2 regions of the Janthinobacterium sp. EB271-G4-7A genome follow, and region 1 is predicted to be linked to the other one. Evidence: predicted binding sites of a transcription regulator. Region 1 holds the regulator's gene; the other holds the start of a gene.
The links. Region 1 encodes sigma-54, which starts transcription at its own class of promoters, with help from an activator protein. Its sites were predicted from a motif close to TGGCANGNAANCTGCTTT; they were not measured.
Positions count from the first base shown of each region.

Region 2: the regulator sigma-54 is predicted to act here: its motif matches at 3,218-3,235, upstream of IGS58_RS28905 (beta-propeller fold lactonase family protein).

Region 1 covers NZ_JACYMI010000005.1:194,040-199,219, forward strand. The annotation lists gene rapZ (RNase adapter RapZ) at 1-466, shown strand, start outside; gene IGS58_RS25750 (enoyl-CoA hydratase/isomerase family protein) at 467-1,552, opposite strand; gene hpf (ribosome hibernation-promoting factor, HPF/YfiA family) at 1,688-2,050, opposite strand; gene IGS58_RS25760 (RNA polymerase factor sigma-54) at 2,120-3,598, opposite strand; gene lptB (LPS export ABC transporter ATP-binding protein) at 3,603-4,358, opposite strand; gene lptA (lipopolysaccharide transport periplasmic protein LptA) at 4,358-4,939, opposite strand; gene lptC (LPS export ABC transporter periplasmic protein LptC) at 4,965-5,180, opposite strand, start outside.
Region 2 covers NZ_JACYMI010000010.1:8,877-14,056, forward strand. The annotation lists gene IGS58_RS28895 (DUF779 domain-containing protein) at 1-277, opposite strand, end outside; gene adh (aldehyde dehydrogenase) at 332-1,852, opposite strand; gene IGS58_RS28905 (beta-propeller fold lactonase family protein) at 2,197-3,153, opposite strand; gene IGS58_RS28910 (TonB-dependent receptor family protein) at 3,358-5,180, shown strand, end outside.

The DNA of each region.
Region 1 (5,180 bases):
GTCAGCCATCGAACAGCTGGGCCATGTGATCGACACGTCGGAACTGAGCGCCAACAAGCTGCGCGCCTGGATCAAGGATATCGTCGCCTCCGAACGCGCACCGCTGACCCTGTTCTTCGAATCGTTCGCCTTCAAGCTGGGCGTGCCGCTGGACGCCGATTTCGTCTTCGACGTGCGGGCCTTGCCTAATCCCTATTACGACCTGGCGCTGCGCCCGCTCGACGGCCGCGATGCGCCCGTGATCGCCTTCCTCGACGCGCAGCCGAGCGCGCTGGAACTGCTGGCCGACATCCGCGCCTTCATCGAGAAATGGTTGCCGTCATTCAAGTCCGACAACCGCAGCTACCTGACGGTGGCCCTGGGCTGCACGGGCGGCCAGCACCGCTCCGTGTACATGGCGGAGCGGCTGGCGCAGTATTTCGGCCCGAATGAACGCGTCGTCCTGCGCCACCGCGAACGCAGCTAATTAGTCGAGGTGGCGCAGCGGATGCGCCGCGGCTGGCCAGACGGGGGCAAAGAAGCGCGCCACCATGGCCGCATCGACGTCGTCCAGGCTGGCAGGGTTCCAGCGCGGTGCATTGTCCTTGTCGACCACCAGCGCGCGCACGCCCTCGAGCACTTCGCCATGTTCAAAATTGTGGCGCACCACCGTGCGCTCCATGCGCAGGCAATCGGCCACGCCCAGGTGGGCGCCCCGCTGCAGCAATTCCAGGGTCACCGACATCATCAAGGGCGAACGCAGGCGCATCGCTGCCAGCGCCTTGGCCGCGAACGCGCTGTCATCCTGCGCCAGCGAGGCCATGATGGCGGCCACGGAAGGGGCGCCGAAATGGCGGTCCAGCGCCGCGCGCGCCGTGGCCAGGGGAGATACCCCCGCCTCGGCCTGGAAAGGCGCCGCCAGCGCCTTGATGGCCACAGGCAAGGCCTCGCCCCGCGTCGATTCGAACAGGTCCAGCAGCGCCCCCATCTGCGCCTCAGGCACGTAGACATCGGCCAGCCCCGTGTACAGGGCATCGGCCGCGTTGATCGTCAAGCCCGTCAAGCCCAGGTACAGGCCCAGCTGGCCGGCCAGGCGGGATAGAAAATAACTGCCGCCCACGTCGGGAAACAAGCCGATATTGACTTCCGGCATGGCCATGCGCGTGCGGCCCGTCACGATGCGCAGGCGGTTGCCCGGCCCGGCTTGCGCCACGCCCATGCCGCCGCCCATCACCACGCCATCCATCACGGCGATATACGGTTTCGGGTAGAAATGAATTAAATGATTTAAAGCATATTCTTCCGTAAAGAAATCTTCCAGCATGGCGCTGCCGCCTTGCGGCGTGGCCAGGCCGGCATCGTAAAAGAAACGGATGTCGCCGCCGGCGCACAGGGCTTTTTCACTGCTGGAGCGGATCACCACGGCATCCACCTGCGGATCGTCGCGCCAGGCCAGCAAGGCCGCGCTCAGGGCGCGCACCATCTCCAGCGACAGGGAATTCAAGGCTTTCGGACGGTCGAGCACGATATGGCCCGTGCGGTTGCGGATGGAAGTCTGGACGAAGTCGCTCATGGCAGGCAGGAAAGAAGTGAAAGTGCAAACATTTTAGCCCCTGCGCGGCGAACATTGCGCTCAAAAGGTCCAGGCGCAAAAAAGGGCGCAAGATGTGCGCCCTTAGTTGATCACAACTGCTGGAAGCGGGTGGCCTTAGACGGCGACGACGGCTTCTTCCTCGGAGTTGTCTGGCAGATGCTTGATCGCCTCTTTACCGTGCCCTTGCACTTTGGTTTTGTATTTCATCACTTGCCTATCGAGCTTGTCGATCAGGGTATCGATCGCGGCGTACAGGTCGTGCGCCAAGCTTTCCACATAGACAGTCTTGCCGCTCAAACGCAGGTTGACTTCAGCCTTTTGACGTTTTTCTTTCTCTTTGAGGTTATCCACGGTCAGAATCACGGCGATATCGATGACTTGATCGAAATGACGTTTCACGCGCTCCAGCTTCGTTTGTACGTATTCACGGATGGCTGGTGTCACTTCGAGATGATGTCCGCTGATGGTGAGATTCATACACACTCCTAAAGATGATCGGGTTCGTGCGGTCCATCCTATCCGGCCCGCAGAGGAACCGAAAAAAACTTACAAACACTTACGCAGGCTCACTGGCGGAATTTTCAACGCTTCCCGGTATTTGGCAACAGTACGTCGCGCAATCACCATGCCTTGTTCCCCCAGCATGTCCGCAATCTTACTGTCGGATAAAGGATTTTTAGGGTCTTCTGCTCCTGTCAGTTGCACGATCAATGCCCGTATCGCCGTCGATGACGCTTCGCCCCCCGCTTCGGTGGCGACGTGGCTACCAAAGAAATATTTCAACTCGAACATGCCGTGCGGGGTCAGCATGTACTTTTGAGTTGTTACCCGCGAGATAGTACTCTCGTGTAAACCCAGTGTATCAGCTATTTCACGGAGCACAAGGGGACGCATGGCAACGGCCCCATGCGAGAAAAAGTTCTTTTGTCTTTCTACTATCGCCTGCGCCACGCGCAGGATCGTGTCGAAGCGCTGGCGCATATTCTTGATCAGCCACTTGGCTTCCTGCAACTGTGCGCCCATGGCGCCCTCGCCCTTGCCCTGCTTGAGCAAGTTGGCGTACATGGCATTGACGCGCAGGCGCGGCATGACATCGTTGTTCAGCGTGACTTGCCAGCCATTGCGCGCGCGCTTGACGACGACGTCGGGCACCACGTAATCGGACACGTCCGAGGCGAACACGGCGCCCGGATGCGGATTGCACTGGCGAATCACCGTCTGCGCTTCGCGCAAGTCTTCATCGTCGCAATCGAGGGCTTTTTTCAGCTTGTTGAAATCGCGCTGGGCAAACCAGGCCAGGTGCTTTTCCACGATGACGAGGGCCATGCGGCGCGTCACCATGGCGATGTGCGGCAAACGCTTGATTTGCAGCGCCAGGCATTCGGAGGCATTGCGCGCGCCCACGCCGGGCGGATCGAAACTTTGCAAGAGAGACAAGGCCGTGCGCATCTCGTCGGCGTCGATTTCCAGCTCTTCCGGCAGGCGCGCCAGGATGTCCTCGAGCGACTCTTCCAGGTAGCCATTGTCGTCGAGCGCGTCGATGATCAGCTCGACCAGCGCGCGGTCGCGCAATTCAAGTACCGTCACGCGCATCTGCTCCATCAGGTGTTCGCGCAGGGTGCAGTGATGGGCTTCGAGTTGCGGGCGCGAATCTTCGTCGTCGGGCGCCTTGCCGCGGCTCGCCTCGCTCCAGTCGCTGTCGCCGCCATCCGCGGCGGCAGGACCCTCGCCGGCATCGCCGTCAAAGGTTTCCGCTTCGGCCGGCGCTGTGGGCGCTTCCTGGCCTGGCGGCTGGGGCGGCGCTTCGGCCGGCGCTGCCGTGGAACTCAAGGCGCCATCGGACAGCAGGCGCAGCGAGCGGTCGAGCGGATCATCGAGGCGCTCGAGCAAGGGATTGTCCGTCAGCAATTGCTCTAGTTCCTGATGCAATTCCAGGGTAGACAATTGCAACAGGCGTATCGATTGCTGCAACTGCGGCGTCAGTGCCAGGTGCTGCGAAGTGCGCAGCTGCAATGATTGTTTCATTGGCTTACATGCGGAAGTGTTCGCCCAGATAGACCCGGCGTACCGACTCGTTCGCGATGATGTCGTCGGGGCGTCCCGACGCCAGTACCGAGCCCTGGTTGATGATGTAGGCACGATCGCAGATACCCAGCGTCTCGCGCACATTATGATCGGTGATCAGCACGCCGATATTGCGCTCCTTCAAGAAACGCACGATGCGCTGGATCTCGATCACGGCGATCGGATCGACGCCGGCGAACGGTTCGTCGAGCAGCACGAAACGGGGATCGGTGGCCAGCGCGCGGGCGATTTCCACGCGGCGGCGCTCGCCACCGGACAGGGACAGGGCCTGATTCTCGCGCAGCTTTTCAATCTGCAAGTCAGCCAGCAATTTATCCAGGCGCACCTCGATCTCGGCCTTCGTCAGCGGACGGCCTTCGACGGTCTGAATTTCCAGCACGGCGCGGATATTGTCTTCCACCGTCAGCTTGCGGAAGACGGACGCTTCCTGCGGCAGGTAGGACAGGCCCATCTGCGCGCGGCGGTGGATCGGCAGGCTGGAGATGTCCACGCCGCTGATATCGATGCTGCCGCCATCGGACGGCACCAGGCCGACGATCATGTAGAACGAGGTGGTCTTGCCGGCGCCGTTCGGGCCCAGCAAACCCACCACTTCGCCGCATTCGACTTGCAGCGAGACATCATGCACGACTTGCCGCTTGCCATAGGTTTTTTGCAGCCCGCGAACGATCAGGGTGCTGCCGCAACGAGTATTGTCCATTATTTCTTTCCTGGCGCGGGCGTGGCCGGCGCTTTCTCCGCCGCCGGTGCCTTGGTTTTCGGCTGGATCACCATGCGCACGCTGCCGCCATCCGGGGTGCTGGTGCCGCTGTTGGAATTTTCCATCGCAAACACTTCCTTGCGGCTGTCATACGAGATGAAGGCGCCATTGGCCACGTCGGTCACTTTCGTGCCTTCCAGGCGCGTCAGCTTGGCCCTGGAAAACAGTTTCACCACTTCCGTCTTGTTATCGTATTCCACGCGCTCCGCTTCGCCTTCCACCCACAGGTCGCCCGCGCCATCGCGCTTCTGGCGGAAGGTGGCAAGCTTGCCGGGATCGGCCCAGAAGGTAATAAACTGGTAGCCTTGCGGATCTTCCGTGATCACGGCGCGACCCGCCTTCATGGTCAGGGTCCCCTTGACCAGCACGACGTCGCCCGTCAGGGTGCGCACCTGCTTGATGTCATCGACGTGGCCACTGCGTGCCGTGATGACGGCTTCCTTCTCGGAATCGGCCTTCTCGGCATGCGCCACGCCCATGATGGCCAGGGAAAATACGGTCAACAGCAAGATGTTCTTCATAGTATGGTTTCCTTGTTTCATTCTGTCATTTTGCCGCCGCGGCCGGGCGCGGTTTCGGCGGGAGGACCATGCGCAGCGCATTCTGCACTTCCACCACGCCGGTGGCGTTATTGGCTTTCATGCCGATGCCATTGAGGCGCGAGGTGCCCGTCAGGATATCGACAGGCACGTCCGTTTCCATTCTTTCCTCATCCGGGAACACCGTCAGCGCTTCCGTCTTGACTGTCAGGTTCTGCGCCTT
Region 2 (5,180 bases), on a different contig from region 1:
TGCCGCCATTGCCGTCGACCACATCGATAATCAACTGGGTATGCTCCCAGTACTCGAATTGCTCGAGTCCCATGTAGAACGGTGTGCCATTCAAATTGCCGAGATAGATATCGGTGTCGCTGACATCGAACTCGCCCAGCGCGTAGCACATGGGCGCGCTGCCGTCGCAGCATCCACCCGACTGGAAAAACATCAGCGGGCCGTGACGCTGGCGCAATTTGTCCATCATTTCCAGCGCCGCATCGGTGGCGACCACCCGGGCAATTGCTGCACTCATGGCATCCCTTTCTGCGCGCCGCGTCTGGCTTAGGGCGCGGCGCCTGTTGCCAATTTAGAAGAAGCCCAACGCTTTCGGGCTATAGCTCACCAGCAAGTTCTTCGTTTGCTGGTAGTGATCGAGCATCATCTTGTGGTTTTCGCGGCCGATACCCGATTGCTTGTAGCCGCCGAACGCGGCGTGGGCCGGATACAGGTGGTAGCAATTGGTCCACACGCGGCCCGCCTGAATGGCGCGGCCCATGCGGAAGGCGCGCGAACCGTCACGCGTCCACAGGCCGGCCCCCAAGCCGTACAAGGTATCGTTGGCAATCGCCAGCGCGTCGGCCTCATCTTTGAAGGTGGTCACGGACACCACGGGTCCGAAAATCTCTTCCTGGAAGATGCGCATCTTGTTATGGCCCTTGAACACGGTCGGACGCACGTAGTAGCCGCCTTCCAGGTCGCCCGCCTGCGTGTTGCGCTCGCCGCCGGCCAGCACTTCGGCGCCTTCCTGGCGGCCGATGTCGAGGTAGGACAGGATTTTTTCCAGCTGCTCCTGCGAGGCCTGCGCGCCGATCATGGTGGACGAGTCGAGCGGGTTGCCCTGCTTGATGGCGGCCACGCGCTTCAAGGCCCGTTCGATGAATTTCTCGTAGATCGATTCCTGGATCAGCACGCGCGATGGGCAGGTGCACACTTCGCCCTGGTTCAGCGCGAACATGGCAAAACCTTCCAGGCACTTGTCAAAATAGTCATCGTCGGCATCCATCACGTCTTCAAAGAAGATGTTCGGCGACTTGCCGCCCAGCTCCAGGGTGACGGGAATCAGGTTTTGCGCCGCATAGCCCATGATCAGACGGCCCGTGCCCGTTTCGCCCGTAAAGGCGATCTTGGCGATGCGCTTGCTCGAGGCCAGCGGTTTACCCGCTTCCAGGCCGAAACCATTGATGATGTTCAGCACGCCCGGCGGCAGCAAGTCGCCGATCAGCTCGATCAACACCATGATGGATGCCGGGGTCTGCTCGGCCGGTTTCAAGACGACGCAATTGCCGGCGGCCAGGGCTGGCGCCAGTTTCCACACGGCCATCAGAATCGGGAAATTCCACGGAATGATCTGCCCCACGACGCCCAGCGGCTCATGGTAGTGGTAGGCATAGGTTTCCGCATCGATTTGCGCGACGGAACCTTCCTGCGCGCGGATACAACCGGCGAAGTAACGGAAATGGTCGATGGCCAGTGGAATGTCGGCATTCATCGTTTCGCGGATCGGCTTGCCGTTGTCGATGGTTTCCGCCGTGGCGATCAGGCTCAGGTTCTGTTCGATGCGGTCGGCGATGCGGTTCAGGATATTGGCGCGCTCGGCCGGCGAAGTCTTGCCCCAGGCATCCTTGGCGGCGTGCGCGGCATCCAGCGCCAGCTCGACGTCTTCCGTCGTGGAACGGGCGATTTCGCAAAACGGCAAGCCCGTGATCGGCGTAATGTTGGGAAAGTATTCACCTTTGACTGGGGCAACGAATTTGCCGCCGATGTAATTGTCATAGCGTTGTTTGAAGGGATTGGCTACGCCCAGTTTGCTGATGTCTGCGAGATTCATGTCGTCCTCTATCGGGTTAATTAGAATGGAATTACTTAATTAAAATCAAACGTCCTGGTACAGATGGGGTGAGTACACAGAGTCTTCCGCAAATGCCGTGCCAGCTCGCCATCCCACTACAAACTTAGCCGGTTTTATCCCTGTTACAAGGGCGCGGCATCAAACCCGGCACGTTTTTCAGCGCATGCCACCTGCTTGGGTGGGGACGTGGGCCTGTTTGCGTTTTGAACAAGGTAGCGGCATCCTGTTCCAATCCGGGCCAGCCCTGCGGCATCTCCCCTGCGCCGCTGCACAATGGAACAGGTGTACCAGACTGGAACACCTGCGCCTGTGCCACCAAGGAATCAACGAATCACCACGCCCCATGGCAATTCACCCACGGCAATATCGGCCATCTTGCGCGCGCTGGCCGTGTCGATGACGGACACACTGTTCGAACGGCCATTGGCCACGTACAGCTTGGCGCCGTCGGGCGTGATGGCCATGTTCCACGGGCGCTTGCCGACGTCAATCGTGGCCGTCACTTGATTGCTGGCCGTGTCGATCACCATCACCGTGCCGTCCGTGCCATTCGAGACATACACTTGCTTGCCGTTGGGATGGACCACGATGCCATTCGCATTCTTGCCCGCTGGAATGGTCGCAATCGCCTTGCCCGCGGCCATGTCGATCACATACACGGTATTGACCAGTTCGCACGCCACATAGGCGCGGCCCGAGTCGGGACTGAAACCGATGCCGCGCGGACGCAGTCCCACGGCGATGGACGCCACCTGGCGGCGTTGTGCCACATCAATGACATCGACTTGCTCGGCCTCTTCCGCACTGACCAGCAGCCAGCGCCCATCGGGACTGAAGACGGCATGTTCCGGATTGCGTCCCTGCACCTTGATATCGGCGAGCAAGACGCCCGTCTGGCCGTCGAGCAAGGTCACGCTGTTGTTTTCCTCGACGGCGACGGCCACGTAATGACCGTCCAGGGACGCGCTGACGCCTTCGGGCGACTTGCCCAGCGCCACCGTGCGCACGGCCGCGCCGCCAGCGTTATCGATCAGCAGCAAGGCACTGCTGGCCGCGTCCGTGACAAACAATTGCCGTCCTGTGGGGTCGGCGGCGATGCCACGCGGACGCTTGCCTGCGGCGATCTGGCGCACCACCTGGTCGGTCGCCGTGTCGATCACGCTCAAGGTGCCCGATTTTTCATTGGGGACATAGGCAAATGGAGCTGCCTGGAGGGCGGTGCTGGCGAGCGCCAGCAACAGCCAGCAAACCTGGCGCAAGCACGAGAAGAAGTTGGGCATAATCACCTTTTCAATGGAAAAACACAGGAAAAGCGCGCGGTAGCGGCGCATCTGCCCATTGCTGTATGCAAACGCCGTGCCACTGACACGCGTATAATTTCAGCCCACCAATGGAGACATGGCAGGCATATTGCTTGATAAGACTATGCAGACCTGTACCGCGCACGCGATCAAGCAGGCTTTTATTCACATTGGAGAATCCGCATGCAGCATCGTTTCCGCCTGAACACCATCGCCAGCCTGTTTGTCGCCGGCAGCGCCACCCTAGCCCCCCACGTCTTTGCCGCCGAGTCAGCCGACCTGGCCGCCGGACAACTGATGGATACGGTGGTCATCAGCGGCAGCCGCATCGCCCACCCCAGCCAGGAAGTGCCGGCCTCGATCGACGTGGTCGACAGCGCGCGCATCCAGGATGGCCAAATCCGCGTCAACGCGTCGGAAGCGCTGGCCGCCGTGCCGGGCCTGGTCGTGCAAAACCGCCAGAACTATGCGCAAGACTTGCAGATCTCGTCACGCGGCTTTGGCGCACGCTCGGCCTTCGGTGTGCGCGGCGTCAAGCTGATCAGCGATGGCATTCCCGCCAGCATGCCCGACGGCCAAGGCCAGGCCGCCACCTTCAACCTCGATACGGCCGAGCGCATCGAAGTGCTGCGCGGACCGTTTTCTGCCATCTACGGCAACCATTCGGGCGGCGTGATCCAGCTGTTTTCCAGGGATGGACAAAATCCCCCGTCCGTCGAACTGAATGTGACGGGCGGCAGCTACGGCACCAGCAAGGTCGATCTCTCGGCGCAAGGCCAGGCAGGCGACATCGGCTACGTGCTCGACGGTTCGCGCTTCCGCACGGACGGCTTCCGCGACCATAGCGCCGCCACGCGCGAACAGGCGTTCGGCAAGATCACCGTCAAGCCCACGGCGGACAGCAAGCTGACCATCGTCGCCAACAGCCTGCATCAAGGCAATACGCAAGATCCGCTGGGCGCCACCTGGGCCACGTTTGCCGCCAACCCGCGCGCCGGTGAGGTCGACGCGACGGATACGCAAAACCCGAAACGCACACTGGCCGAACGCTACAACACCCGCAAGAGCATCGACCACCAGCAAATCGGCGCCACCTATGAACAGTCGTTCGGCGATGACCGCCTGCACGTGATGGTGTATGGCGGCAACCGCGACGTGATCCAGTACCAGGCATTTACCAAGGGCTTCCAGGCGCCCGCCAGCCATTCGGGCGGCGTGGTCGATTTCCAGCGCCAGTTCTATGGCATCGATACCAACTGGCTGCACGTGAACCAGCTGGCTGGCGGCAAGCTGAGCACGACTATCGGCATCGACTATGGCCGCTCCAGCGATGACCGCACCGGCTACGAAAACTTCATCGGCAATAGCTTTGGCGTAAAGGGCAAGCTGCGCCGCGACGAGCAGAATGTCGTGTCCAGCCTCGATCCGTATATCCAGGCGGAATGGCAAAGCGGCCCGTGGCTGCTCAGCGCAGGTGTGCGCTACAGCAAGATGAAAGTGGCGGTCGATGACCATTTCCTCGGCAACGGCAACGATAGCGGCAGCCTGGAGTTCAGCCACACGACACCGGTGCTAGGCCTGCTGTACAAGCTGACGCCGAACGTCAACGTCTATGCCAGCGCCGCGCGCGGTTTCGAAGCGCCTACCTTGAATGAACTGTTTTACTCGGGCACGGGCGGCGGCTTCAATTTCAACTTGAAACCGGCCACCAGCACCAACCTGGAAGCAGGCGTCAAGGCCAGGATCAATAACAACACGCATGTGAACGCGGCCGTGTTCCAGATCAAGACCAGCGACGAACTGGTGGTCGACAAGTCCAGCGGCGGGCGCACCAGCTACCGCAATGCGGGAAAAACCTTGCGCCAGGGCATGGAAGTGTCGCTGGACTCGAACCTGCCGTATGGCTTCACGACCAAAGTGGCACTGACCAGCCTGCACGCCGTGTATGACCAGGCGTTTGGCAACGTGCGCGAAGGCAGCCGCTTGCCGGGCGTGCCCAGCGCCAA